DNA from 4 places in the Nicoliella sp. ESL1113 genome. Region 1 is predicted to be linked to each of the others. Evidence: riboswitches for the same ligand, from Rfam matches in the RefSeq annotation. Region 1 holds a riboswitch; each other region holds the start of a gene.
What was found. Region 1 has a riboswitch for thiamine pyrophosphate ahead of thiS (sulfur carrier protein ThiS). Riboswitches for the same ligand answer to the same signal wherever they lie in the genome.
Positions count from the first base shown of each region.

Region 2: it holds a riboswitch for thiamine pyrophosphate, as region 1 does, so the genes downstream of both, thiW (energy coupling factor transporter S component ThiW) here and thiS (sulfur carrier protein ThiS) in region 1, are expected to answer to the same signal.
Region 3: it holds a riboswitch for thiamine pyrophosphate, as region 1 does, so the genes downstream of both, ACSYTJ_RS08510 (acetylornithine deacetylase) here and thiS (sulfur carrier protein ThiS) in region 1, are expected to answer to the same signal.
Region 4: it holds a riboswitch for thiamine pyrophosphate, as region 1 does, so the genes downstream of both, ACSYTJ_RS01810 (ECF transporter S component) here and thiS (sulfur carrier protein ThiS) in region 1, are expected to answer to the same signal.

Region 1 is NZ_CP196388.1:53,653-61,250, reverse strand. It holds gene hisH (imidazole glycerol phosphate synthase subunit HisH) at 1-449, shown strand, start outside; gene hisA (1-(5-phosphoribosyl)-5-[(5-phosphoribosylamino)methylideneamino]imidazole-4-carboxamide isomerase) at 446-1,165, shown strand; gene hisF (imidazole glycerol phosphate synthase subunit HisF) at 1,159-1,920, shown strand; gene hisI (phosphoribosyl-AMP cyclohydrolase) at 1,917-2,255, shown strand; gene hisE (phosphoribosyl-ATP diphosphatase) at 2,248-2,574, shown strand; gene hisC (histidinol-phosphate transaminase) at 2,591-3,658, shown strand; gene ACSYTJ_RS07130 (amino acid permease) at 3,910-5,304, shown strand; TPP riboswitch at 5,452-5,545, shown strand; TPP riboswitch at 5,627-5,721, shown strand; gene thiS (sulfur carrier protein ThiS) at 5,770-5,967, shown strand; gene thiF (sulfur carrier protein ThiS adenylyltransferase ThiF) at 5,970-6,632, shown strand; gene ACSYTJ_RS07115 (thiazole synthase) at 6,634-7,401, shown strand; gene ACSYTJ_RS07110 (hydantoinase/carbamoylase family amidase) at 7,410-7,598, shown strand, end outside.
Region 2 is NZ_CP196388.1:345,694-353,291, reverse strand. It holds gene ACSYTJ_RS08365 (carbohydrate ABC transporter permease) at 1-388, opposite strand, end outside; gene ACSYTJ_RS08360 (ABC transporter ATP-binding protein) at 381-1,466, opposite strand; gene ACSYTJ_RS08355 (hypothetical protein) at 1,828-2,010, shown strand; gene ACSYTJ_RS08350 (NosD domain-containing protein) at 2,046-3,527, shown strand; gene thiW (energy coupling factor transporter S component ThiW) at 3,605-4,117, opposite strand; TPP riboswitch at 4,196-4,288, opposite strand; gene ACSYTJ_RS08340 (deoxynucleoside kinase) at 4,350-4,979, opposite strand; gene ACSYTJ_RS08335 (M20/M25/M40 family metallo-hydrolase) at 5,380-6,624, opposite strand; gene ACSYTJ_RS08330 (MFS transporter) at 6,861-7,598, opposite strand, start outside.
Region 3 is NZ_CP196388.1:376,196-383,793, reverse strand. It holds gene ACSYTJ_RS08535 (hypothetical protein) at 1-1,404, opposite strand, end outside; gene ACSYTJ_RS08530 (hypothetical protein) at 1,578-2,090, shown strand; gene ACSYTJ_RS08525 (DUF6198 family protein) at 2,118-2,789, opposite strand; gene ACSYTJ_RS08520 (hypothetical protein) at 2,958-3,521, shown strand; gene tenA (thiaminase II) at 3,562-4,230, opposite strand; gene ACSYTJ_RS08510 (acetylornithine deacetylase) at 4,230-5,507, opposite strand; TPP riboswitch at 5,592-5,687, opposite strand; gene ACSYTJ_RS08505 (lysylphosphatidylglycerol synthase domain-containing protein) at 5,766-6,671, opposite strand; gene ACSYTJ_RS08500 (acyl-CoA thioesterase) at 6,705-7,118, opposite strand; gene ACSYTJ_RS08495 (hypothetical protein) at 7,218-7,598, shown strand, end outside.
Region 4 is NZ_CP196387.1:474,896-482,493, reverse strand. It holds gene ACSYTJ_RS01835 (NAD(P)H-hydrate epimerase) at 1-30, shown strand, start outside; gene ACSYTJ_RS01830 (FAD/NAD(P)-binding protein) at 42-1,880, shown strand; gene ACSYTJ_RS01825 (LVIS_2131 family protein) at 1,936-2,550, opposite strand; gene ACSYTJ_RS01820 (HAD family hydrolase) at 2,634-3,368, opposite strand; gene ACSYTJ_RS01815 (D-alanyl-D-alanine carboxypeptidase family protein) at 3,461-4,477, opposite strand; TPP riboswitch at 4,652-4,743, shown strand; gene ACSYTJ_RS01810 (ECF transporter S component) at 4,836-5,390, shown strand; gene ACSYTJ_RS01805 (ABC transporter ATP-binding protein) at 5,494-6,924, shown strand; gene ACSYTJ_RS01800 (energy-coupling factor transporter transmembrane component T family protein) at 6,921-7,568, shown strand.

The DNA.
Region 1 (7,598 bases):
CCCTTAATGAACGTGGGTTAGTCGATGTCATTAAGCAAACCGTTGCTAACGGCACCCCATTTTTAGGGATTTGTCTCGGGATGCAATTATTGTTTGATTCATCAACTGAATTTGGCAATACTGCAGGTTTAGGACTGATCACTGGTAAGATTGAAAAAATTCCCAATGATAATGGCAATCGAATCGTTCCACATTCTGGTTGGAACCAAAATCAAGTCAAGCGTGATTCAATTTTTAATGGAGTGCAAGGGCAATATACTTATTTTACTCATTCATATTACGCAGTTTGTGATCCGCAATTTATTATCTCCAGTGTGGACTACGGGGTTGAAATTCCGGCAATTGTCAATCGTGATAATATCTATGGTTTTCAATTTCATCCCGAAAAAAGCGGGCAAGTTGGTTTAACGCTTTTAAAAACATTCTTCGAACAGGCGGTGGTCAAATGATTTATCCAGCAATTGACTTGAGGGCGGGTAGCAGCATTAGACTGTACCAAGGTAACTATCAAAAGCCAACCCTCGTGAACGCAGATCCAATCGACCAAGCAAAATCGATTCGCACCAGTGGAATTCAAAATTTACACTTGGTTGACTTGGATGGGGCAAAGAATGGATTACCGACCAACGTTGAATTAGCAAAGCAAATTGCGGCCATCATTGATGGACAAACTGAAATTGGCGGTGGAATTAGAAATGAAGCCACAATTGAGATGTATTTGGCAAATGGGCTTTCACGGGTAATCTTGGGTTCGGTAGCATTAAAGGATCCAGCATTTACCACTGCCATGATTCAAAAATACGGTAGTGAACACATTACGATTGGTGTTGATGGGGCCAACGGAATGGTTGCTACCGAAGGTTGGGTAGAGCAATCGAACGTTAAAATGGCTACCTTGATCAATAAGATGGCATCCGTTGGGGCGAATCGGTTTATCATTACCGACACCAAAACTGATGGGACGTTAAGTGGCCCCAATCTAGACTTATTAGGAAGTTTAAAACACCAATTTCCAGAATTAACGCTCGTTGCCTCTGGTGGCATTAGAGACCTTTCAGACGTGATTAAACTAAAGTCGATTGGAATTGACGATGTCATTATTGGTCAGGCAATCGCAGATCATAAGGTAACGCTAAAAGAAGTTGCGGAGGCGAATAAATGTTAGCAAAACGAATTATTCCATGTTTGGACATTGCAAATGGACGGGTCAAAAAGGGGGTTAACTTTGTTAACTTAAAAGATGTTGGTGACCCCGTTGCAATTGCAGCAACCTATGAGCAACAGGGAGCTGATGAATTAGTGTTCTTAGACATTACGGCAACTAATGAGAAGCGCAAAACAATGGTCGATGTAGTAGCTGATGTATCTCAACAAGTTTTTATGCCATTGACGGTCGGTGGTGGGATTAGTTCGATTTCAGATATGGAATCGTTATTACACGCCGGAGCTGATAAAATTTCAATTAACTCATCTGCAATTGCCAATCCGAATTTAATAACCGAAGGGGCGAAACGATTTGGTAGTCAAGCAATTGTGGTGGCCATTGACGTGAAATGGGATGCAGCAGCTCAAAAGTATGTTGTTTATACCCATGGTGGGACTAAAAATACTAAAATTTCAGCAACTGAATGGGCGCAATTAGCGGTTGCTAAGGGAGCTGGAGAATTGTTGATCACTAGTATGGATCAAGATGGAACTAAGGACGGATTTGATGAAAAACTATACCAGCAGATTGGTCAATTAGTGGATGTACCGATCATTGCTTCTGGTGGTGCGGGCCGAGGATCTGATTTTGTTGATTTATTTAAGAATACCAAGGTCACAGGCGCGCTAGCCGCATCTGTTTTTCACTATCAAATTCTTTCGATTCCAGAAGTCAAACAACAATTAAAAGATGAGGGGGTCTCCGTTAGAATATGAAACCAGACTTTAGTAAGCTATCTGGACTATTGACCACCGTTGTGATTGATTCGAACACTAAACAAGTATTAATGGTCGCTTGGATGAATCCAGAAAGTTATCAGCGAACGATCGAAAGCGGTGAGACGTGGTTTTGGTCACGTTCGCGAAATGAATTATGGCATAAGGGTGAAACGAGTGGAAATACACAGCGGGTAACTAAAATGGAACTGGATTGCGATGGCGATACCCTATTAGTATCCGTTGTGCCGAATGGGCCAGCTTGTCATACTGGTCATGTAAGTTGTTTTTTTAACCCAGTTGAATTTAAAAAAGGAGTCGATAATAATGGATAAACAAAACTTAGAAGAATTATATGAAATGGTCAAGAAGCGGAAAGCAGAACCAATCGAAGGTTCATATACTGATTATTTATTCACCAAGGGTTTGGACAAGATCCTTAAAAAAGTTGGTGAAGAAACAACGGAAGTCATCGTTGCCGCCAAAAATAAGGATCCTAAGGAATTACAATATGAAACTGCTGATATGCTATACCACTTAATGGTGCTATTGGTAGAATCTGGTGTGTCTTTTGATCAAATTAAGACCGAACTTGGTTCTCGAGTGGGGAAAATGAGTCAATACAAAGATCGGGCCCCAATTAAAAAGTTATAGAATGGAGTGATTTCCAATGAAGAGTGCAGTTAAAGGGCTAGAAAACTACGTCCCCCCAGTTGCGATTGAGCAACTTAAGAAAAAGTACGGATTAAATCGAATTGTCCGTTTATCAGCAAATGAAAATCCGTATGGGACTTCTCCACAGGTTGCTAAGGCAGTCACTTCTGCAGTTCCACAGTCGGAAAACTATTATCCTGATAGTAATTGTACGGAGCTACGCAACTTAATCGCTAACAAGTTAAAGGTTCCTAGCCAAAATATTGTTTTTGGTTGTGGATTGGATGAAATAATCTCAATGGTTTCGCGCATTTTTTTGAATGCTGGCGATGAGGTAATTGTTTCAGAACCCACTTTTTCTGAGTATCAAATCAATGCTGAAATCGAAGGCGCTAAGACGATCAAGGTTGCAGTGAATGCTGATGGTCAAAATGATCTTCCTGCATTTTTGAGCCAAATTAATGCAAATACGAGCTTAGTGTGGCTCTGTAATCCTAATAACCCGACTGGGGGCTATAATTCAGTCGAATCGATCCGCCAGTTTATGTTAAAAGTGCCTAAGGATGTCTTGGTGCTCATTGATGAAGCATACATTGAATACGTAACCAGTGCTAAGGATTCTTCAGCCGTTCCATTATTAAAAGAGTTCGATAATTTAGCGGTGATGCGGACTTTTTCAAAAGCTTATGGTTTAGCTAGCTATCGGGTTGGCTATATCATTATGGACGCTAAACGCGCGGGGTATATGCAAGCGGTCCGCCTACCGTATAACCTCAATACGCTTTCCCAAGTTGCCGCAGTTGCTGCGCTTAGCGATCCTGAATTTGTTCAACGAACGGTAAATAATAATAAGACTGAACGTGATGGATGGGAACAATTTTTAAAGCAAGCTAATTTAAAATACTATCCATCGCAAGCCAATTTTATTTACTTTCAAAGTGCTGATGCCGATAAAGTCGCAAATGAATTACTCCAAAAGGGCTACCAAGTTCGTGTTGGTCAACAACCAAATTGGATCCGAATTACAATTGGGCGACAAGATGATAATAAAGCGATTCAGGACATTATTAAAAGCTCCTTATAATGTTATCAATAATTACATGTATAATAGTCAGCTGATTTTGAATAAATAACCTCTTTGTCACGATAAAAAAGCATAAAAACCAATTTTTTGAAAAAAGCTTTGCTTTTCGAAATAAATATGGTAGAATAAATTAAAATTAAATGAGAAAAAGCTAATTTGGTTTTAATGTTATGTGAATCAACGGGACGTCACGTAACTTTTTATTACATTTATTTTGGGTAAATACAAAATTGGTAAAGGATGTGTTGATCATGGCTAACTCAAACATTAGAGAAAATCCAGATGGAACTTACCGTTCATTGAGTAACCGACATGTGCAAATGATTGCAATTGGTGGCACGATTGGAACTGGGCTATTCTTAGGATCAGGGACGACGATTTCTAAAACGGGACCATCCATTTTGATCGTATACTTAGTCTTAGGATTGTTCTTCTTCTTGATGATGCGTGCAATTGGAGAAATGTTTTATTCAGATCCATCGCACCACACGTTTGTATCATTTATTACTAAGTATTTAGGACCTGCTGCAGGTCGATTCACAGGTTGGACCTACTGGATCGGGTTGGTGTTTGTCTGTATGGCTGAAGTAACTGCGGTGGCCACTTATGTACAATTCTGGTTTCCTAATCTGCCAGCATGGTTGATTGAAGTCGTCTTTTTGGCTGTTCTTTGTGGCTTAAACCTAGTGGCTGCGCGTCTGTTTGGTGAAACCGAATTCTGGTTCGCAATGATCAAAATTATCGCAATCGTTGCTTTGATCGTTACCGGGATTTTTATGATCTTTAGGCACAGCGCAACGCCACTTGGTCATGCATCACTCGCTAACATTACTAATAATTTGACATTATTCCCCCACGGTTCATTTAACTTTATTTCTGCGTTTCCAATGGTATTCTTCGCCTTTCAAGGAATTGAATTCGTAAGTATCACGATTGGTGAAGCAAAGAATCCACGGCACGTGATCAAGAAGGCAGTTAATGAAACCTTACTTCGCATCTTACTATTCTACATTGGTGCATTGGTGGTAATTATGGGAATTATTCCATGGACTTCACTTTCACCAGATAAAAGTCCATTCGTTCAAGTTTTCCAATTGGTTGGAATTCCAGCTGCTGCAGCTGTGATCAACTTTGTGGTTCTAACTTCTGCTGCTTCGGCATTAAATAGCTGTATCTTCTCAGCTGGTCGTCACTTTTACCAACTAGCGACTGAAGCAAAGGAAGGCAGCTTCATGAAGGAAAAGTTTGGTAAAATCTCTAATTCTGGGGTTCCGGCAGCTGCCATTTTACTATCAGCTAGTTTGGCATTGATCACTCCAATTATGAGCCTTAGTGCAGCGACTGGAGCAGTCTTTACAATCGTAACTGGTGCATCTAGTGATATGTATATCTTGGTATACGCATTAACAATGCTTGCACATCGGAAATATCGTCAATCAAGTGATTATATTGAAAATGGGTTTAAAATGCCTTGGTACAATGTTACCAGTCCGCTCACCATCGCTTTCTTTTTGGTAATCTTCGCTAGTTTATTCTTCATTCCCGATGATGTTGTAGGTGCCATTGCTGCAATTGTATGGGCAGTTGGATTTGGTGGATATGTATTGATTAGCCAAAGAAAATCAGAAGCAAGTATAAATGGATAATATTAAAAAATATCTTATTATCGATCGATAATAAGATATTTTTTTGTTGCTAGCTTTTTATCAAATTGTCCTTGGCTTAAAATTTTATTATTGACAAATTTTTCACCTTAATGTTAATATAAGATTGTTCAAAATTAAATATTTATCACATTGTATCTGGGGTGCCAAGCAATTGGCTGAGATTATACCCATTGAACCTGATTTGGTTAATACCAGCGAAGGGAGATGCAGTTCTTTTATCGCTGATTAATTATCGAATAATTAGGACGGTTCTCCTGGGTTTTACTAGGGGAACCGTTTTTTATTTACAATTGTGATGATAATTTAAACACTGGGGTGCCAAGTAATTGGCTGAGATTATACTCATTGAACCTGATGTAGTTGATACTACCGAAGGAAGGGGTTTAATCTTAACTAGTGCGTTAAAAAACCTCCTTTCTTGGGTCTAGAAAGGAGGTTTTTACTTTGGTAACCATTAATGGAAAGCCAGTGGAAGCATTGGCGGGAAAACCGCTATCATTCTTATTGGCTCAATATGCTCAGCATCAAGATAACGTTGTTGTCGAATTAAACGGATCAATCGTCCATCGCAATGAAATCGATGGAATTACTTTAAATCCAAATGATCACGTTGAATTAATTTCTTTCGTAGGAGGTGGTTAGCAATGACGGTTCAAATTGATGGAATCAGTGTTGAAGATTTTTTTATGCAGATGAAGGATCGTAATGTTGATAACTCGTATCAGGCCCTAAAGAATGCACACGTTACGATTGCAGGTTCAGGCGGGTTAGGATCTAACATTGCAATTGCATTGGTGCGTTCTGGTGTAGGCCATTTGACCCTAATCGATTTTGACGATGTGGAATTAAGCAACTTGAACCGCCAACAGTTCAAGTTCAGTCAAATTGGGATGCCAAAGGTCACTGCATTAAAGCAAAATTTATTAGAATTTAATCCCTTTATTAAAGTGGATGCGATTAAAACAAAGGTCAGTGCTGAAAATATTGAGCAACTCTTTGCTGACTGTGACATTATTTGTGAAGCTTTTGATAACCCTGCTGCCAAGGCGATTCTACTCGATGGGGCGACCAGTGCTTTTCCAGATAAACCATTAGTAATGGGCAACGGATTAGCGGGGGTCCATGGTGCAAATCAAATTCAAACCAAACAACAATCCCCAAACGTCTACATTAGTGGTGATGGTCAGACGAGTGGATCAGAGGGATTGATGGCACCACGGGTAATTATTTGTGCCGGTCATCAAGCAAACGCAATTTTAAGATTACTCATGCAACTACCAGTGGTTGAAAATAAGGAGGAAATTTAACATGGCAATTAAAGACGATTTAGTAATTAACGGACACCATTTTACATCACGGTTTATCTTAGGTTCAGGTAAATATTCATACGACCTAATTGATGCTGCAGTTCATAATGCCAAGGCTGAAATTATCACAATGGCATTGCGGAGAACCGAAGCAGCAGCCGAAAATATCTTAAACTTTATTCCAGAAAATGTCACTATCTTACCGAATACATCTGGTTGTAAAAATGCTGAAGAAGCAATTCGGATGGCTCGAATCGCGCGCGAATTAAGCGGCAGTGATTTCATTAAGCTAGAAGTGATTCCAGACAAAAAATACTTAATGCCCGATAATGCAGAGACGATCAAGGCGACTTCCATTTTAGCTGATGAAGGTTTTACCGTAATGCCATACTTCTTACCAGATTTAATCACTGCAAAGCGGTTAGTTGAAGCTGGAGCATCAGCGGTGATGCCATTAGGCGCACCGATTGGGACTAACCGCGGCTTAGCCACTAAGGACCTAATTCAAATTTTGGTCAACGAAATCGAAGTACCAGTGATTGTTGATGCCGGAATTGGACGGCCTAGTCAAGCTGCTGAAGCCATGGAAATGGGAATTGATGCCGTAATGGCGAATACTTCAATGGCAACTGCTGGCGACATCCCATTAATGTCAGAAGCATTTAAGCTAGCGGTTGAAGCTGGGCGCAAAGCATACCTTGCTAAGCCAGGACGGGTAGTTAATAGTGGTGCGGTTGCTTCTTCACCACTTCTTGGGGTTAGTAAGTAGGCACTGTCATGGTGATGAAAGGAACGCTTAATTTAAACGATTGGTTAGACCAATTTACTGTTGATTCCGATGAAGGACAACACCGATTGGTTTATGATGAATACTGGATTGAAAATCAAATTCGGTTGATTCACTTAGGACAGCGACTGGGTTTTAAGGCGACCGTTGACATGGTTGGAAACGTCTTTTTAGACTTC
Region 2 (7,598 bases), 290 kb from region 1:
TCCCACGAAGCTTTTGATTTGCAAAAACTGCTAATGCTAAACCAAAAACAATGGTCAAAATCATGACTGCAATCACGTAAACAAACGTTGATAATAAACTAGAAATGAACGATGCTGATTTCAGCAGTGAGATGTAATTATTCAACCCCACAAAGATGGTCGTTTGCCCAAAGTTATTAGTCAAGAACAAACTCATATATAAGGTCTTGAGCATTGGATAAAAAACAAATACCCCTAGCAATAAGATCGAAGGCCCCAAGAATAAGATGGCATATAAAGCATCACTGTGCTTTTTTAATGCTTTTTTAGTAGTTGAAGTTTCGGAAGTCTTAGAATTATTAACTTCATCATCATTATTAAAATTATTTCCTTCAAACGACTTAAGCATTTAATAAAACTCCCTTCTTAACGCTCACTAAGCTGCGATCATCAGCATCGAAAACGAAGTATCCATTTGCACCTTCGATTTGAATAAATTGTTGTGGGCGAATATCAACTTGACCGTTTAAAACGATTCTAATTTCTTGTTGGTTCCCCAATAATGCTTCGACCATGGTCCGATCACCAAGTTGTGATACATTGACTACTTGTGCGTTTCCATTGTTAACATCAATTTTGATATTAACTTGGTTAGGTCTGATTCCAACCTTGTACTTGTGGCCTTCGATTAATGAATCATCAGTATCCAAAATGAAGTCTTCATCCATCTTAAGGGAACCCTTTTCATAAGTAGCACTAATTAAGTTAATTTGTGGCGTTCCAAAGAATGAAGCAACGAATTCATTTGCTGGTTGTTGGTACACACCTAGTGGTGTATCGATTTGTTGAACATGGTGGTTGTTAAGAACCATTACATGATCAGCCATCGTCATTGCTTCCACTTGATCATGGGTAACGTAAATCACAGTTAAACCTAATTTCCGTTGTAGTTCTTTCAATTCAATTCTCATCTTAGCTCTTAATTGGGCATCAAGGTTTGATAGTGGTTCATCCATCAAACAAATTTTAGATTCATTGGCAATTGCACGTGCTAATGCTACCCGTTGTCTTTGACCACCTGATAGATCCTTTGGCTTACGATCCTTGTAGTCATTAAGGTTGACTAATGATAATGCTTTTTCAACCCGTTTTTTAATTTCTTCTTTTGGTTGCTTACGAGCCTTTAGGCCAAACGCAACGTTATCAAAAACAGATAAAAATGGGTATAAAGCATAGCTTTGAAATACCATTGATAATTTCCGATCCTTTGGTTCTAAGTCGTTTGCGACCTCACCGTTTAAATACAGGCTTCCTGAAGTGATGGGAATAATTCCCGCAATCATTCTAAGTAATGTACTTTTCCCACAACCTGATGGTCCAACGATTGCAAAAAATTCATTATCTTCGATGTGCGCAGAAACATTTTCTAAAACTGGTGTATCTGATCCTTCGTATTTCTTTTCAAGATGCTTTAGTTGAATTGACAATATTCTCACCTATCCTTATGGAATTGTTAAATTCATTAACTTTTCTTAACGATTTCAAGAATAACATTCTAATTTAGATAAGTTGTAAAACAAATGTGTTTTTTTTGTAAAAATAAATGCGCAAAAATTAATTTTAGAACCAATTATGTAAATTTTTGGTAAAAGAACGGCTAATTATTATTAATATAATAGTTTAAATTAAGTATTGTTTATTTAATAAATTGATCCAAAATTGTACTACAGTGTTAGCAATTGTTTAAATAATATTAAAGATAATTATATCTTTTAAATTATAATAATAGTATAATTAGTATGTATTGATCAATACATACTAATTATGAAAAATGGAGGAACACAGCGATTGAATAATAATGTCAAAAAAATAATTACATTGTTAGCAACAACCACTGCATTCTTAATGTTTGGAGGCACTTTAAATAGTAACGGTGATTCCGTTAATGCTGCAACCCATAAAAACAGTAAGAAAGAACCTAAAAAATCAGCTAAAAAAGCTGTTAAAAAAATCATAAGCAAAAGAAGGTAAAAAAAGCCCGACATAACCACCCCAATATCAAACTTTTGAAGGGACCTAAGGGAGATACAGGTAAACAAGGCGCTAAGGGTAACACTGGTGCGACTGGTCAACAGGGGCCTAAGGGTGATACTGGGGCTGCTGGACTACAAGGTCCTAAGGGTGATACCGGGGCTACTGGACTACAGGGGCCTAAGGGTGACACTGGTACTGCTGGTCTACAAGGCCCTAAGGGGGACATCGGTGCAACTGGTCTACAAGGCCCTAAGGGAGACATCGGTGCAACTGGTCTACAAGGCCCTAAGGGGGACATCGGTGCTGCTGGGACGAGTACTCCAGGAGTAAAGGGAGATACTGGAGCAAATGGGGCAAAGGGTGACACTGGTGCTCAAGGCCCAAAGGGTGATCCTGGTCAAAATGGTAAAGATGCCCTATCTGATGTTTACTACAAATTAACTGATTACGGCGTTAAAAGCGGCGATACCAATACTGATTCTGGAGCAATCATTAACAAGATTATTTCCCAGATGCCATCTTCTGGTGGAACCATTTTAATTCCAAATGGTGACTTTTATCTTAAAACACCAGTAGTTATTGATAGTAACCATGTTCGCATCAAAGGAATCAATGCGGGATTACGTTCTAATGTTGATTCTCAAAACGGTACGTTGGTTACAGGGGGTGGTAGTCGATTAATCATCGCTGATGGTAACACGACGGGGATTCAAATTGGGGTTGCTAACAAGTCACCTCGAATCAGCGGAATCGAAATTGACCATCTCAATATGATCGGTAGTAATAATCCTAACAGCATTCAAACGCTAATAAGCGGTCCACAAGATTCTGATGGGTTAAAAATTCATGATATAGCAATGAAAAACGCTACCTACGGAATTACCTTAAATGGTGCCGATACTCCAGATATCAGAGATAACTGGATTTCAGAGTTGACCAATGGTGTCCAATTGCTAGGAGCGTCACAGCAAGCTAAAATTGTTAATAACTTTATCGGTGCTCAACCTGGTGGTATTTCTGTTAAATTAGACAATCCATATGCTGCAAATATCTCCAATAACAACATTTATCCAGATGGATTCACCAATGTTGAAGTTAATAACGGTGATCATGTTATGATTTCAAACAATAACATTCAATCATACTATAGTCGGGCAATCTATATTACTGGGAACTATAACACCCTATCTAATAACTCGATTTATATTCGTGGTGATAAGGACAATCCAAAGGGCTTTGATAAAAAAATCGGAGATGTTTACATCTCAGGAAATAATAATGTCCTTCAAGGAAATCACCTCACTTCAGAACAAGAATCTGAGGCCACCCGTGAGTTAATTATGGGGGGCAATAATAACACGATTAAATTAGATACAATTGACGGAGCTACATCAAACTCCAAGGTTGTTATCAACGGAAATGCAAGTAATAACAAGGTGCTCTATTCAATTAACAATGATGAATTTCAAAATGGTAATAACCATACCAATGTCAATATTCCAATTGTCAATTAATGGTAGACACCAAATTAAATAGCATCAAAAAAGCGTAGCTATGAATGACATAGCTACGCTTTTAATTTTTAATGCAATTAATTTTTGAAGAATAACCGTTGAATCCTTTTAAATTGATTTGTTTTTACTAACTTAAGGAGAATCAAGTATGCAATGATTGATCCTGAAATTGCCCCACCAAAAAAGCGAGGTGTAAATACAAACCAAAACAATTGACTATGTGTACCGGTATACCAAACCATTACTGGATATGATGCTAGTGAGCCAATTAACCCAGTGCCAATTACTTCCCCAATAATTGCCATCCAGGTATTACGCTTATATAAGTATAATATTCCAGCTAAGAATGCTCCAAAGACAGCCCCAGTAAATGCTAATGGTGGGATTCCTAAAAATAACATTCTCATCAATGCACACACGACTGCCATAACCGTTGCATAAACTGGCCCCATCATTACTGCAGCAGTAACGTTTAAGACACTAGACATTGGTGCCATCCCTTCAATTCTGAAAATCGGTGATAGCACAAAATCCAATGCAATCATAATTGCCAAAATCGTTACCTTTTGAATTCGATTTTGTTGACCCATTCTTCATCCTCCTGTGTATAAATAAATAACAGTGTCCCAAAATAAAAAATCCCTATCTAAATAGATAGAGATTATTATGGTTGAATTATGATTAATCCCTATCGCCAGCATTACCTGGATCAGGTTCATGGGTATAATCTCAGCCAACAATCGGCACCCCATTAATATTTATACTTTAAATTATTATAACGTAATCAATACTACTATAATGCATAAAATTAGTCAAAACTAATTATTTAACAACGTGATATTCAATCTGTCTAAGTACTTCAGTTAAATCATCAGGATTATTAACATAATCATAACGATTACCATTAATCTTCATTTTAGGACTTTCACGATAACTATCATACCAACGTTGATATGCTAACTGTAATTTTTGATAGTAATCCAATAAATGTTGATTATTATTAACCTGTTCAAACTCACGGCCCCGCCGTTTAATATGCTCTAATTGGTGATTAATATCAATATCAATGAAAACCAATAAGTCTGGTTTTTTCTTACGGTTGGAATTTGGTATTTCTTGCATCATATTGTTCAAAAGGCTATCATAAACGTTCTTTTCAGTTAAGTTAATATTACCCAATTTATAGTTAACATCTGTAAAAACGGAGTCTTCATAAATTGAACGATCTAAAACATTGTTATGATGAGTCTGCGCCTTTTTAATCATTTCCAATCGTTTATTCAAAAAATAAATTTGTAAAAGAAAACCATACTTTTTTGGATTTGCATAAAACTTTGGTAAAATTGGATTACTTTCAACGGGTTCCAAAAAAGCATCCGTATCTAAATGTTCTGCTAGCTTCTGCGCTAATGATGTTTTACCAGAACCAACTGTACCAGCTAATGTAATCATTAAGATCACCCCCATTAAATAGTTATTTCCATTATATCAAATCAGTTTAATAATATCCTAGTGGAAGTAGTGTTTCAAAATGATTACCTCTTGAGCTGTGAAATTACGAAACTCAATCGACAGGTGACACTCTTGATTTAAAAATCTTAAAATTAAAAACAACGCATTCATGTCGTAATCATCAATTTCATGAAGTGGAACCACCCTAGTAAGCGTTTGATTTCGGCTAATTTCCATATAAAAATTATAGCAACGATCATATTGATCATTTACCAAAATTAAACGATATCTAGTATTAAAAAGACCTTTGAACCAAGGTTGCAATCGCTTAAGTATTAAGTTAGCGTGATGTTTAGCTTCCATCTCATTCATATCTTATTTACTTTCTTCCAATCATAAACTACTTTAAGTATGCTACAGCAATATCATAATATAATTTAATGAATCGATAATATGAATCTAGATCCATCCATTCATTTGCTTGGTGCGCAGTGTTATTACCGGGCCCTAAAACAATTAGGTCCAAATTTGGGTTGCGCTTCTTGTATTGAGAGCCATCGGTCCCCATTGAAATTTGCATTAAGGGTAATGATAACTGCTCCGCTAAATCATTATTCGCAAATTGCCTTGCAATTTTTATGATCTCAGCATTGGAATTGCTTTTGACAGGATCGCCACTAAATTCAACCGTTAACTTTAATTTGAAATTTAACTGTTGGTTAAATAAATTAACTAACGTTCTTAGTTTACTAATAATCTGATCATTAGATAATTGCGGAATCGTCCGAACCATTACCTCTTGATAAGCATAGTCAGGAATACTATTTACTTGCTTGCCACCAACAAAAATATCTGGAGTATATATAGTTGATCCTAAATCATCGTCTGACGATTTCAAACTATCAAATAGTTTGTGTTCAGCAACACGATATTCAAATAAATTATCAATTGCACTAACTCCTAACTTAGGAGTAGAACTATGGGCAGCCTTACCAAAGCTCTCAATTTTATAAATTAATGCTCCCTTATGCGCATCGACGATAAAGTGTTGTTCAAAATGCGAAGAGCCGCTTAACAAATTTAGATTTTCAGAGTTCGTATTATTACCACCACTATTAAAATAGCTGTGAAGATCTTTAATTGGTACACCAGTCGGCTCCCCAATTATCATCGCATTTAAATCGTCAACATACCCCTTTTCACTTAATAAATGCGCACCGCCTTGCGTCAATTCTTCTGAAATCGTTGCCATAAATCTTAAAGTACCATTTAGCTCAACATTAGAATCTGCAATTATGACCATTGCAATTACTTGAGCAGCCAAACCACCCTTCATATCAGTCACTCCACGGCCATATATAACCCCATCCTTAACCGTTGCGTCAAATGGTGGCGTTTGCCAATCGCTATCGTTCCCCTGATGAACGGTATCTTCATGCCCTGCAAAAGCCAACTTAGGGCCATGGCCATTCCCAATTTCAGCTACCAAATTCGCTCTCCCAGAAAATTGATCGACTAATTGGTTCTTAATTCCATGCTTATCAAAAATGCCCTTGATATATTTAGCAATCATCGCCTCATTATCAGCAACGGTATTAGTGTTAACTAAGTGTTTAAGAATATCTAGTTGCTCTCTTTGTTCCACGCAATCATCACCCCTTCCATCCATAATGATTAAAAAACATAATATTGCATAATTATTAGCTAATATTCTAGTCTCGTTATATTAAATGTCAATTCTTTAGCAATCAAAAAGGGGACGTAAACCAAAAAGTCTACGCCCCAGGGGATTAAATTAAATCATTTATTATTATACAATAATTACTGTAAATTTTTAGTAAATTAAAGGTAAAAAACTTATCATTAAATTTGAATAACCATTTAACCATTACTAAGTTTACGAACTATTAATAAATTAACACTAGCTATGATTGCTGTTGCGATAAAAACACCTCGATAGCCACCAAATAATACTACTGAAGAACCAATCATCGGTCCAGACACGTTACCAGCGGCTTGAAAACTCTGGTTCCAACTAAATACCTGACTGATCCTATCCTTTGGACTGCTTTTTGCTAACATTGCTTGAACCATTGGCAGTAATGCGGCATCTGATACCCCCACTAAAAGACGACAGATGCCTAGTTCCCAAATGTTTTGGGTTAACGAAGTAGCTAAGAACACCCCCGTGGCAAAGAATAATCCAAACATCAATACTTTATTAGCACCAATTTTATCGCCGAGCCTACCAAAGAATGGGGCAGTTAAGATCATCGTAATTCCGTTAATTGATTGAATAGCCCCTGCAAATAAGGCTATTGATGTGGAAGTAGGTAGTAGTTGTTTAACGTACAAGCTTAAAATTGGGGAAATAGAGTTATTAGTGGCCTGAACAAATAAGGTCGTTAAAAACATCGCAATGATTACCTTAGCTGTTGAAATGCCCTGTAAGAAATGAGGACTTTTCTCATTGGCACCCTTAGCAATCGGTTTAAAATGTTCATGCACCAAAAATAAACTAAGTAAGAATGCTAATAGCATTGCAAGACCCGTAATTAAAAACGTAAATCGATAGCCAAAACTAGTTGCTATCAAACCACCAATCAATGGTCCAATTAA
Region 3 (7,598 bases), 320 kb from region 1:
ATTAATCGTCTTTCCACTAGCATTACTATAAAGTTTGACTGCCTTTAAGTGTTTAATTTTAAAATACTTAATGGCCTTACTTTTTTTATTTTTCTTAACATTATTAATTTCTGATTTTTTTAGATTAGTGTTTTGACTATTTATGTCTGTTTTCTTTTTTGAATCATTATCAATCGATTGTGAATTATTAATCGCATTATTAACACTTCCTAAGTTATTATCTTTTTGGAAGTGATCTTCATTGTATTTTGAAGCATTTGATTGATCATTTTTGTTTGCGGATGAATTGATTATTCCATAACTATTTTTATATCCAGTGTTACTGTCGCTTTGAATATTATTTAAAAAATAATTTGGGGTCAAAGATTTCGATGCACTACTATGTGAGCTAGTTATCAATGATGATTTTGCCGCACTACTCGATGCAATTGATTCTGCCACTGATGATTCAGCCGCACTACTCAATGCAATTGATTCTGCTACTGAGGATTCAGCTGCACTACTCGATGCAATTGGTTCTGCTACTGAGGATTCAGCTGCACTACTCGATGCAATTGGTTCTGCTACTGAGGATTCAGCTGCACTACTCGATGCAATTGGTTCTGCTACTGAGGACTCAACTGCACTACTCGATGCAATTGGTTCTGCCACTGATGATTCAGCTGCACTACTCGATGCAATTGGTTCTGCCACTGATGATTCAGCTGCACTACTCGATGCAATTGGTTCTGCCACTGATGATTCAGCTGCACTACTCGATGCAATTGGTTCTGATACTGACGATTCAGCCGCACTGCTTGATGAGCTTGGTGCAGACGCTGATGATTCAGCAACTGTTGATTCGGATGTAGCTTCATTATTTTCATTTTCAACTAACCGCGTCCCAGAAAGTTGAGTATTATTTAAATGAACTTGCAATTCATTCCCCATAATAATATCAAAGCTAAACAATCCATTTTTATTCGTTCCTAACAAATTACCATTAAAAAATGAAATATTGGTATTTTCAGATTCTAGGTTCACTCTAAATTGAAGCATCCCAAAATTGAGCTGATGCCCATTTAAATCGATTAATAATTCACGCCCTGGAATTCTAATTCGATTAGTCTTAGTAGATACATCATAGCCGTCTTTTACAAGCTGATTTAAGTTAAGTTCGCTAAGATCGATATCGTTTGACAACTTAATCTGTTTTAGAGAACCGTTGTTCATTGCATTCACAAAATCTTTAGCGTTTCCAATCGAATTATCAATTTGGGTGTTTGCAGAATCAGCATTAGCAGTTTGGTTTGAATTGATCGAATATCCACAAGTAGTTGCAAAAGCTAATGCTACAGTAAATACCACCCAGCGCTTCTTTACCTTTCGTAATTTCTTTTTTTCATTTATATTTTTATTAAACATATTGTTTAACACCTCCGTTAATATATATATTCGTAATTTACCTAATTTTATTTTTTTATTTTTGAGAATAAGGCTAAATATAGTAATCATTTTTATAAAATATGATAATATAAAAACAAGTTGAACTATGATATGTCTACATAACTTAAATACAATACGAAAGGATTTTTAATTTGAATTCAAATCAAACCGCTTTAAATAAAATTAGATCAATCAGCGAAAGTGCTCAAAAAAACAATGAAACAAAAAATTATTATTATGAGGACGTTCTGCTATACACTCATTTTCTAGAACTATGGTCAAAAGAAGATAATCGGGATGCCTTTAGTGAAGATGATCAATCAAGGATTGAAAATTATCTTAATGTTTTAAATAATAAATTTATTTCGGAATACCAAGCAGCTTTAAATAACTTTGATGATGATTTAAATTTACAAAGTGCCGATCTACTCCATCTCACTCCCAAGGATAATAAAGCGAACTTAAAAGAATATGTAACAATTCAGCAATACTTCAATAACCAACTTACTCCTAATGCAGTTATTGATGATATTAACAATATTGATGAACCGGTTAAAAAATTAATCGAGCATAAAGAACTTCCAGAATACGCAAATAAATTAAGCTGGATGGAACTGTACCTTCTCATTAATGCAATTGCTTATCAACATTGGTTCAATAAATAATAAAAGGAATGGATAAATCCATTCCTTTTATATTTGATCATTTTTACTAAAATTATGTTTTAACCTAGGTAAAATCAATTTATCAGAAAATTGAATAATCGGGCCAAGAAGAAAGAATCCAATAATTGTAATGATACCGATTGAATCAATGCTTCTTAAAATAACTGAACATATGAAAATAATAATTGCAATAAACCCCATATCTGCAAACTGAGCTTTAATTGCACTTCCGTGAAAATACTTAAATCGTAAGATATTAGTAGTATCATCATTAGGATGCATGAGAATGTTAGCACGTTGATATACAGAAATCGCTGCCCCGATTAAAATAATTCCTAGAATTGAAACTAACAGGCTTAGCCACTTATTCAAATTGGTTATTCCCATGGCAAGGTTAAATTTATTAAAAATATCAATAAAATAACTGAAAAAGGCCATGTAGATAAGGCCACTAATGATTCGCCACCAGTCAATACGCCTAACTAAAAATTGATTCAAAACAATATTAATGATTCCAAATATAAATAACGTCCATGCAACTGACAGCCCAAACAACTGATTAAAATCAACTGCTACCGCCGTCCAGATTCCATTCCCATTATTAGTCATAATCGTCAGACTATTCCCATAGGCATCAACAAAAAGTCCTAAGATCAATGCAAACATTCTTAATTTAAAAGAATTATAATTTTGATTCAATTCAATCACCCCATTTATAAGTAACAATTATACCAGAAATTAATCTTATGATTTTATAATTAGTTATTTATTAGTAATTATAAATAATAAAAATAATGGTAAGTGGACAATTTTATTATTTGTGCTATTCTTAATAAAAATGATAACATCAAAGGGGTATCTTATATTATGAAAGATAAAAAACGTTTTATTCCCAAGGGGCGCGCAGAGATAATTACTGTTGTTTGTTTACTAGTCGAGATCATGATTCTAATGCCAATGTTGATTAGTAAAATTGCAGGATTAGTTAATAGCAAGTCCGCATCACTACCTGGGTTATGGGCAGTAATTGATTTATTAGTGATCAATATCATTTGGATTTTAACTTGGTTACTTACATACCGATTTGCGCATCGTTATATTACAGTAGTTTTAAAAACACGTAACGTTAAAATGATCCTATTGGTAATTGGTACGATCTATACATTAGAAACGGTTATTAATAATAACCATGCATTGGTTGCCGTATTTTCAATCATCGCATACCTTAGCCTTTGGGCTTGGTTCGATTATGTATTTGCACATCCAGTCGAAAGTAATGAATTAATTGATAAGACCGATCATTTTATAAGGGAACACAAACATTTAAATCGAGGTGAAGTCCAAGACTTGATTCATAAAAATAACCATGAGGTCATTGACTGGTTGGAAACCCACCTAAATGATAATCAAGAGCGAAAAGATAAACACTAATAAAAAAACGACTTTGAAGTTAATCAAAGTCGTTTTTTTATTAAGCCATTGGCCAATTGCGTTGATAATAAGCCATGTCCCAAAATAAATATTCATAACGAGTCGTATTTAGAAAAATTTGGCTCAGTTCTGATAATTCAGACTCAGACTTACCAGATGCCAATTCATCTAATAAGGAAATCGTCCAATTAGTTAAGTTCGTGTACTCATCATCGCTATACATTGATACCCAATTCGAATACAGTGGATGGCTGGCTGCTGGTGTATTCAATAGCTGCTTGCCAATTAAATTATAACTCCACATACATGGTAACAATGCAACTAAGACCTTATCTAAGCCCCCACTTTGGCCAACTGATAGCATATAATTTGTATAACTTAAAGTTACAGGAGTCGGTTGAGTATTTTCTAACTCTGCTTCGCTGATGCCAAATTCACTAGCGTATTTACGATGCAAACCCATTTCGGTGTTCAAAGTAGAACTGAGCAACTCAGCAAACTTTCCCTCTACTTTTAAATCAGAAGCTTTGAGCGCTCCTAGAGCAAATAGCTTCGCATAATCAATTAAATAAATGTAATCTTGAATCATATAAAATTTAAACTTATCAACTGGTAATGTTCCATCCGCTAGTTCTTTTACGAATGGATGGTTATGATTGGCTTCCCAAACAGGTTTTAATTCTGTTACTAACCGTTCACTAAATTTCATTAATTGGACTCCTTTTTGGTATTTAACCATTCATAAATAAATTGAAGTAAGACTTTGGTATATTGAACTAAATCATCAATTTTTAGTGATTCATCTACAGAATGAGCTTCATCAATCGTGCCTGGTCCATAAATAGCAGCTGGAATATTAGCATGACCGAACCATCCCCCATCAGTAACACTTGGTGAAACATCGACTATTGGTCGTTCGTTCGTTACTTGATAGTGAGCATCTCTTAGTAATTCAACTGGTTTTGATTTCGCATCAAGATCAAGGGCTGGAAAGACTTCCCCACGCTCTTCGACCATTGACTTGCCACCCCACTTATAAATGGGCATGTGATTCTTCATCCAAAGGTCTGCCTTGGCAACTTGATCAATGTGATCTTCAACTTCTCTTATTACATCTCGATAGTCCTCATTTGGATAAAAATGAACCGTTACCCACAGTCTACATTCATCTGCAATAAAAGCGGCATTGCGACCCCCTTCAATTACAGCAGGATTAATCGTATCAGAACCAGGTTCTACTCCAGGATAACTTTTATTGACCGCCCAATCTCTTTCTAACTCGTTGAGACCAGAAATTACCTTTGCCATCTTTTCAATTGCGCTAGCAGCCCGTAGCTTTCCACCAGCATTCATCATCTGGCGTCTAGTAGCATCATGAAACGTTTGATCACTTTTGATCGTAATCCAACCAGTAATTACTCCGCCTTGGCCTTGAATATGAAAATCACTAATATCACCGACAATCGCAAAATCAGCTTTATGACCATGTTTGATTGCATCCCAAGTTCCGGCTTCACCACTTTCTTCACCAATAACTGATTCGAATTTTAATTCACCAGGTAGTTCTAGACCAGACTTATTCAACAATTGAATTGCCATTAGCATTGCAGCAAGGGCACCCTTCATATCTGCTACCCCGCGACCGATGACTATATCATCATTAATGACCATCTTGAACGGATCTGAATGCCATTTTTCATCCGATTGAATCGAGGCTACATCCATATGCCCATTTAAAATCAAACTTTGGTATTGATCAGATCCTGGTTTCGTCCCAACAACAATTGAATCATGAGGATAAAGATCCCATTGATCAACATTAAACCCATTTTGTTCAAGAAAGTCCCTAACAAATGCCTGAGCATCATCTGAGTTTCTGCCCGGTGGAGCGGGAGTGGGAAATGCCACTAGCTTACTTAATATTGCTAATAACTGATCTTTATTTTGATCAACATCGTTAATCAACGTCTTAATATCATTTACCATTAAAATAGCTCCCTATTTGTCACTATAATAAAAAGGAGATACTTCAAACAGAAGCATCCCCCCTAAATTCGCAAACCATTAGCTAATTTCAAAGGGCCACTTCCTTGCGCTGGTGCTAACCAGATTCAAGTTCAAAGGGTCAAATTAATTCTCAGCTAAATAGCTCCCCTAGTGACAGTTTATTTTTAATTTTAACGCCTTAATTATAAATTAAAGCTGCTTTTTAATCAAACTAAAATGTCCAATCAAAATGACACCCTAATTGATCAGTTTGTTGCGATTTCTACTCAAGTATTTAAATATCAACATGACCATTCCAATTAAAAACGGGATGAAGTAATAACAGATCCGATAGATCAAGGCCCAAATTACAATAATATCAGTTGAAATCCCCGCTCTTTGTAAACCAAATGTTAATGCGACTTCAAATGAACCGATTCCACCAGGAATTAATGACATCGCTCCCACAATTCCAGCAAAGACTAGCCCTAAGTAAGCTGCTCGTACATCAAAATGAATGTGCATGAAGTAACCGATACTCAAAAAGAATGCTAAACAACACACCCACTCCAAAGTTGAGCCAATCAAGAGGTGGAATAGATCGCGACGATTCAATGTATCGTTTTTGGCAATGAACGGAACTAATAAATAAAGCGGGAACAATAGGCACACTGCCTTAATCCAAAGTGGTTCCATTCCAAAGCGATCAATGTTAAGCAGTATTGCAAGAATATCATTAACGACTAAGCCCGTCATCGTGAACAAGGCGATTTGAGTAACAATCTTAGCAGTCTCTTTATTATTTTCCTGAACGCTGCCGAATAAAAAGATCCTAAGGCTCGCCCCGACCAATCCGCCAGATCCCCCGATGTTTGTGAACGTATTGATTACATAACTACTGGTGATCAACTCTGGCATTGAAATATCCATTTTGACCTTGCGAGTATAAGTAAAATCATAAATCATCATTGGGATGATCGAAAGCGCTCCTAAGATTATCAATGTAGCTAAACTGCCGATCGAAAGTAAATGACTAGCATGTACTAACTTATGCCAAGAAATTTGTTCAAAAATGGAGTGGATCGAATAAACCACGAAAACTAAAATCAATACTACATAAATCCGTTTAATAACGTTAGAGTAACTAGAAAAAGCATCTGCAATCTTATCAATAATTTTAATCTAACTCACCACTTTCTAGTTATCATTAACCAATTCTGTTAACCTAGTATAAAAGTCGGGTAATTGCTTTTGAATGTTGATAATCTTACCATTTATGTCTAAAAAGCAGTGCTCGCTACTAGCCCGACAAACTAGCTGGTCCTTGACCGTCATTAGATAACTTAATACCAACCGATGCTTACTGACCTTGGCAACACGGGTCTCAATCTTAATTACATCAGGAAAGGTAGTCGTCTTTTTATAATCCGCAACGACCTTAGACACTGGCGATATAATTTGATTAGCTTCAAATTGATCATAGGCCCACCCAATTTGTTCCAAAAAATCACTACGCGCTTCTTCCATGAACCGAATGTAATTCGTATGACTAGTAATTTTCATTTTATCAGTTTCATAGTATTGTACCTTATGAAAATATGGATTAACCATTTTAATATCCTCTTCTCTAAATTATTCCATAGTAATTTTATCATAAACCAGCTATTTCTTGATATAATTAAATTAAATTGCAATAAGGGAGTCCTTACAATGAATGAGCCAAGACCCAATTTTCAAGTTAATGCTGACTTTACAGCAATGGATTCAATTACCGCTTCTAAATATATTGATAACGCGCTTAATTTTATTAATCAATTGGAATGGGCATCCAATCAAGTTGATCAAAATGTATATGATGATCTAAATAATCGTTACAGTAATGGACCGACCAGTAGTGAACGACTTAAATTGATCGCTAACCAATTTGATAATGATGATTTCTTACTCAGTATCATTGATCAGCTCCGTGATAAAATTAACGACAGTGCCAAAAGCAATCAACTATACTCGATTACCCTCGGTGATGATGAAAAGCCCCTCAATGATGATGAGATTCAAGACCTGGTCGCTAACCATGAAATCACATTACAT
Region 4 (7,598 bases), on a different replicon from region 1:
GTTTATGATCCTAAAGAAATCAATCAATAGGAGGAATAAGAATGAACATTGGAATTATTGGTAGTGGCCCGCGCGGGTTAATCACACTATCACATTTAATCCATAATTTTAATAGTAGTCAGATTGATTCATTATCGATCCACCTCTTTGACCCGTTTTTACCTGGCGGCCAAGTCTGGCGAGTTGATCAATCGACTAATCTAATCATGAACACAATCGCAGAAGATATCTCACTGCCAGCTAAAGATGACGATAATGCGCTAAACCTATACCAATGGTCACAAACTAAAGCCAGTGCCTTCATTAATGAAAATGGGTACGATAAAAAGCTACTACCATTAGCACAGTCGTTGACCCCCAACGGATACTCACCTCGGGTATTACTGGGAGTCTATGCCCAATGGTTCTACCAATCATTGGTCAAATCCCTCCCCACTGGGGTTACAGTAACATACCATCAAACGGCGGTAACAAATGTTAATAAAGCCGCTAATGGTTGGTCCATCAATGCTGATGAGCAGACTTTTCAGTTTGATAATGTAATCCTAACGATCAATACCAATGTCAATCAGCTAACGCCCACGGAGGAATCATTAAGGGATTATGCTGAACAAAATAACCTTTACTACCAAGCCCCAACCTACCCTGGTGATGTAAAGAGTTATCCAATCGATGATGCCCAAAACGTAATTATCAGGGGATTAGGAATGAGCTTCTTTGATGAAATGATTAAATTGACCGTAGATCGTGGGGGACAATTTATCCAAAATGAAGATGGTACCTTTATTTACAAGCCATCTGGACATGAGCCTCACATATTTGCAGGCTCCAGACGAGGGGTCACGTATTATCCTAAGGCCGTCGTTAAGGAGACAAACGAATATCACTTCAAGGCTCACTTTGTGACTAAAGAAAACATCGCAAAGCATAAGATCAATGGTAAGCTTTCGGTTAAGCAATTTCGGCAACTAATGCGTCGTGAAATTGAAATCGTTTACTATCAAATGATCCTTAAGCGTGACCATCCGCAAGTTGATATAGATCAATTCACCGCTCAGTTCGTAAAAGATCCCGATGCTGCCATCCAATCGGGACCATTTAAACCCAATGAAATCCTCAGATGGGAGTTATTGCTCAACCCAGTTGCTGGGACTCCAATCACAACCACCGCCGATTATCAACAAACGTTGCTCAACTGGCTAAACGCGGTCGCTAGCGATGCTGAATTGGGCCTTGGCGTAGGACCATTATCATCCGCCCTAACGGTATATAAAGAGGTTCGTCAAACGATGCGGGACACGATTGTAGAAAACGACTTTACAGAAGCTGATTACCTTAGTGAATTTCTAACTACCTTTAAAGCTAACAGCCAGTTTCTCTCCAATGGTGCCCCTGCAATTCGTTTTAAACAATTAATTGCCCTAATGCACGCTGGCGTGGTTACTATTTTGGGACCACAAATGAACGTAATTGGTGCTAATCAACATTTTGTAGCCCTTTCAAAGTACTATCCAAAAGAGCCCGTAATCGCCGATGCTTTAATAGAGGCACGGATTCCTAGACTGAACTTTGCAACTACCAAAAGTGAATTGATTAACGGAATGGTAAAACGTAAAATCATCACCCCAGCTGCGTTCAAGGATGCTAACGAACGAGCAGTAAAAATTAATGCCATCAACATCGATGCAGATTCTGATCAAGCCATCAATGCTAGTGGTGAAATTGATGCTGGCTTTTTCGTTTTCAGTACCTTAACGGAGGGCATTCACTGGTTAACCACTGTCTTTCCAATGGTTGGCAATGATGAAAACCACCGTAGCGCCGAACAGATAAGCCATCAAATCTTAAAAATTAATACTAAATATCGAGATACAATGTAAAAAAAAGCGGAACCGATTTCACGATCGATTCCGCTTTTCAAATCTCATTAGATTATTAATGGTAATAAATAAATGATTGGTTCGGGACTCTAATAATGACATAGCGACTAGCGCGCTGTCCCGCCCTTAATCCTAATCCATTTAATAAATTCGGCTTATATTTAGCGGTAGTGGTTTCAATCCAAGCCCGCTGGTATTTCCGATCTAAGTCATTCAACCGACTTCCACTGGAACGATAGGTTTCGGTTGGCAATGAAACGGTGTTAGCACCACTAATGATGGTTGAATCATTGCTACTAACTTGATAATGTTCACCCTTCGTTAAATAGGTGTAATATTGACCACCCGATTTATTTTTAGAATTATAAACATTAACATAGTATGATTTACGACCATTCGTATCTAATACAATTGGTTTGTAACTTCTAGAAACAGAAACATTATGACTAGAAATATCAGCTCTTAGCGTAATTATCACCATCGCTAAGGCAGCCCCCAGTATTAAAAGCCCTTGAAAAAATAAAACGATTCTATTTCTGCTTACTAGCTTTTCATCTTGATGCAATAAGGCCTGTCGCTTTTGCCTACGGATAGAAATAACCATTGAAATTAAACTAATTGCAATGATAATCCAGATGGCAAACCCGATTAGATTCCAGGCTGATATCATAAACAAGCTCCTTTAAATAAAAGTAATATTACTGACCATTACATTATTGTACCTGCTTAGTAAGAAGATAACAAATTCAATTATTATTTCAGAAATTGATCGATGGCATCATAACCATTTTCAGTAGTTGCAGTTTCAAAAAGCTCATCAACGGGGGCATGCGATTGTTTTTGATCGATCAAAGCCACGTCCCGCGGGTCAATATCTAATTCATCACTCAACGTCTCAATTGCGTTTTGGTATGAAGCATCGAATGAAGTGATCCAAAGGTCGTTTCCCTTAGCATGAGCCACTAACTTACCATTAAAATTACTATTAAAGGTTTGGGCTAAACTTTGCATATCGCCGTTCTCAAACCCCAATCTAATTTGATAGACTAAATCACTCACTAATTCTAGATCATTCATTTGGTATAAAGATGGGTACGTCTTATTAAAGCGTTGGTAGGCTGAACTATCCTTGCTTGCATCGGTGTAGGCATTCATCTTCCCCGAAAGGACAATGTATGCGGTATTAAAATCGCGTTGCGCTTGAAACCACTTTAGGGCTGATTTCCAAATTTCATAATCGATCACCGTTTCATCACGAACCACGCGATTCAAAACGGTCTCAGCACCCCCTTCGCAGATAAACGCTAAGGGAGCCTTTATCCCATGAAAAATCTGAATCATTTTGGCATACGGAGCTTCCGTCATAAAGCCCAGGTGTAGATTTTGCTTTGCCAAATTCATTAACTGTTTGGACAATCGAGATGCGTTAATTTCACCATCTGCGGATAAAAAATCACGATCAAGATCAGCCAAGATCAATTTAGTCATTTTGCAACCTCCCGAAAATAAAAAACTCACGTCTTAACCGTGAGTTTAATTTTAATTGTGATTATTATATCATTTTTGCAGATTTTTGACGATTAATTGTAAATGGATGAGTTTTTATAAATGTACTTCATCAAATCACGTTGATCACTAAATTCATAAGGATCATTCAAAGTAATCGTAATCAAGCGGTGCTTCCCTGGTAGTTGGCCAGTTCCAACAAAACATAGCCCTGCAGCTGGAGTATAGCCGGTCTTTAAACCATCAACGCGCAGACTTGCATCATAGAAGGTCCGCCCCTTAAGTAGGTTGTTGTAGTTATATAGGTTTTGCCCTGCAACCTTGGCCGTGCCCCTGCTAGCATCATTTAATACCTTTGGATAATAAGTTAAAACGTGTTGCGCAATTACTGCCAACGCCTTTGCACTTACCATGTTCCCAGCAGTAGCCCCACCAGAATACTTATAACCATAATGAACTAAATCATTATTTTCAAGTCCAGATGGTGAGTTAAAGGTCGCAGAAATCCCCCATGCCCTTGCTTGTTTATTCATCATATTCACGAACTGACCATTTGAGCCAGCGACCCATTGTCCCAATGCAATCGTAGCTGCATTTGATGATTGGATCAGTGCTGCTTGATAGAGCTGCTTTACGGTATATTTACGACCAGCAACCAGCTTAAAGCCACCACCAACGTTATTATTGTAACTCATGCTCCGTAAGCCAGCATTAGAAGTATCAACGACTTGGTTCCAGCCATTCGTTTCCTGTGCTTTTCTGACCACCAGGTACAATGACATTAACTTGGCTGTGGATGCTACCTTCATTTTTTGATTAATGTTTTTAGCATAGATGACCTGTCCGTTCGTAGCATCGATCGCAATTGCAGCCGCTGCATTCTTCATCTTATAGTTTCCAGGAACAATATTATTAGTAGTGATTCCTGATGCACCATCGTCATAGTTATAATCATAATTATAATCAGCACTGACATTAACTGTTTTTGTCGAAACAACATCTAAAAATGGAGTAATTTCTGATGCTGATGCTAATCCGACAACAGCAGTTAATACAATTGCCATCTTTTTAAAATTCTTTTTAAGATTCATTTAACCAACCCTTCTCTGATTTCGATATCCTAAATAATAAGTTAACACCTTAGCACTTTATTAACAATTGATTATTGATAAATGTAAACGAAGTGTTATTTAAGATTTATGCCTGTAATATTCAAACTTGCATTTAAGAAAAAATTAAGTTATACTGTTCTAGTTAATTAAATAGATAGATGTTTGGGGTGCCTTTTTTGGCTGAGATGATACCCATTGAACCTGATCCAGTCCGTACTGGTGGAGGGAAACGTTTTATCAATGGTGTACATATTCCGAAAGGGACCTCAGTATTTGAGGTCCCTTTTTTCTGTCTATCTAAAATAATTGTTTAATTTATTGAAGGGAAGGATTTTCCATGTCTAAAAAATGGAGTCTTAGAAACATTATTTTAATTGCATTGATCGCAATTGTCTGTGGGGTTATTTTCTGGTTGACTAGTTTTATCTATAACGCATTAACACTAGTTTTAACACCAATTGGTCTTGCTCCCGCAGCAAACGATATTTCACTTGGTCTTTGGATCGTTGCTGGTCCATTAGCAGGGGCTATTTTCAGAATGCCTGGTGTTTCCATTTTCTCAGAAGTTGCCGGAGCCGTTGTTGAAATGTTCTTGGGTGACCAATGGGGAGTTATGAACGTTGTCTCAGGTTTAATTCAAGGTGCCGGAGCTGAATTAGGTTTTGCAGTTACTGGTTACAAGAAGTACGGCCACTTCCAATTATTGTTAGGTAGTATCTTCACTACCATCATTACTTTTACTTGGGATTGGTTCAAGAATGGATACAACGCATACGGTTTTGGAATGTTGATCTTCTTATTCATCGTTAGATTTATTTCAATCTGGGTATTTAGTGACCCAATTCCATTGGCCATCAAGAAGCTCCTAAACAGAAGCCACGCCATTGCATAATCATTTTAACGATTCAATGCTTCATAAATTTAAATGAATTTAAAGCACTTATAAAGCCAAGCTTGTAAGTGCTTTATTTTTAAATTACCAGGAGGAATTAACCATGACCACCGTTTCAGTTAGTCATTTTACATTTACCTACCAGCATCGCTCACAACCAGTATTAGAAGACGTGAACCTAACCTTTCCGAACGAAAAAATTAGCTTGATTGCTGGACCATCTGGAACTGGTAAATCGACGCTTTTAAAGTCAATTGCCGGTTTATATCCTGAGTTTGCCAATGGTGATTACACTGGTGAAATTAAAATTGGTGACAAGGAGATCAAAGACATTGCCCCTACTGACTTCAGCGGCTATGTGTCAATGATGTTTCAAAACCCCAATCAACAGTTTACGATGACGAACGTATATGATGAACTCCAATTTGCACTTGAGAATAGACAGTTAGATCCTAAAATCATCCCCCAACGAATCGATGATGCACTAGAATTCGTGAACATCACTAAGTTAAAGCACCGTGACTTGAACGCCCTATCCGGTGGTGAAAAACAAAAGGTCGCCTTAGCCATCATCATCGCAATGGATTCCGACGTTATTTTATTGGACGAACCATTTGCGAGTCTAGATCGTCAATCGCGAAGTGATCTGCTATATCAATTGACCCGCTTACGTGATCAAAAGAATAAAACGATCATCTTAGTGGACCATGACCTTTCTGGTTACGACAACATTGTCGATACGTTCTTCTACCTAAAACCCAACCAATTTCAAATTCAACAGTTAAGTAATGCAGAGGTCCAAAAATTATTAGTACCATTTGATAATCAAGAGTTAGCGGCCGTCCACTTCCCGATTCCCGATAATAACGAACCAGCCGATCTGATCTTAAACAGTTGTGAACTAAAGCAAAACCAAGGCGTATTGCTAAAGGCTGACCAATTCAAATTTCCAGCAAAGCAAATCACATTGATCACAGGTGAAAATGGAATCGGTAAATCGACCTTGTTCAAAGCTTTAACACGGCTCTTTAAGTATGAGGGTTTGATTTCATATCAGGATAAAGACATCCAAAAGATCCATAAGAAGAAATACCTTTCCCACGTTGCGCTGGTCTTTCAAGATGCTGAAATGCAATTCGTCGACATCACGGTTGAAGAAGAACTATCGCTTTCGATTAAAAACGCGGTCCATCATAATTACTCCAAAGAAGATATTGATGCCATGCTTAAGGCGTTGCAGATCGACGGCAGGGAAAAACAAGTCGTTTACACACTTAGCGAGGGGCAAAAAAAGAAGTTGCAAATCGTCGAGATGTTGATCATGGGAACTGACATTTTATTAATGGACGAACCATTTAAGGGGTTAGATATCAAGTCTCTAGAAACGGTAGTCGAAATGCTAAAAAATGCGAGTCAAAAATTTAACCAAACCATCATCATCATTAGCCATCAACTCAGTGGTTTGGAAACGCTATTTGATTATCACATTCAGTTCAAAGACCAACAACTTACTTATAAGGAGTCGTTATTATGAACACAGCCATTAAATTATTCATGATCATCATCATCGGAGTTGAAATTTCATTTATCCAAAGCGTCCCATTGAACCTTTGTATCTTAGCAGTCAGTTTAATTTACCTCCTGGTCAAACGGGTTAAATTAAAGTCGATCGCATATTTGACCCTGTACCCGATCATTCCAGCCTTTGGACTCTTAATGTCACAAGTTATCTACGGGACCCATGGCGCCATTATCGGATGGGTGCTGTTTACACGGTTATTCACCTACGTCTGGCTCGGGGCTACCTTTACGATGACTAGCAACATTAAAGACCTCGCATTCACATTGGAACAAAACTTCAAACTCCCATCCAAGTTCGCCTACGGAGTATTGACCGCATTCAACTTGGTGCCAAGGATCATCATCGAAGTCCAAACGATCCGCCACGCCAGTTTAATGCGCGGGGTTACGATGCAACTCTGGTCGCCGAAATTATATTTCAAAGCCATCTTAGCAGCCATTAACTGGTCTAGCGATCTCTCACAAGCAATGATCTCACATGGTTTTGTTGAAGATGCGCCACGGACTCACGTTGAAAAAACCTACGTTCGCTGGACCGACTTTGCTTACATGGCCTTTTGGCTCATTATGGTGCAATTACCAATTTTCATTTTTTAAACTAAGCGGTGAACCTTTCAATCAATTGTT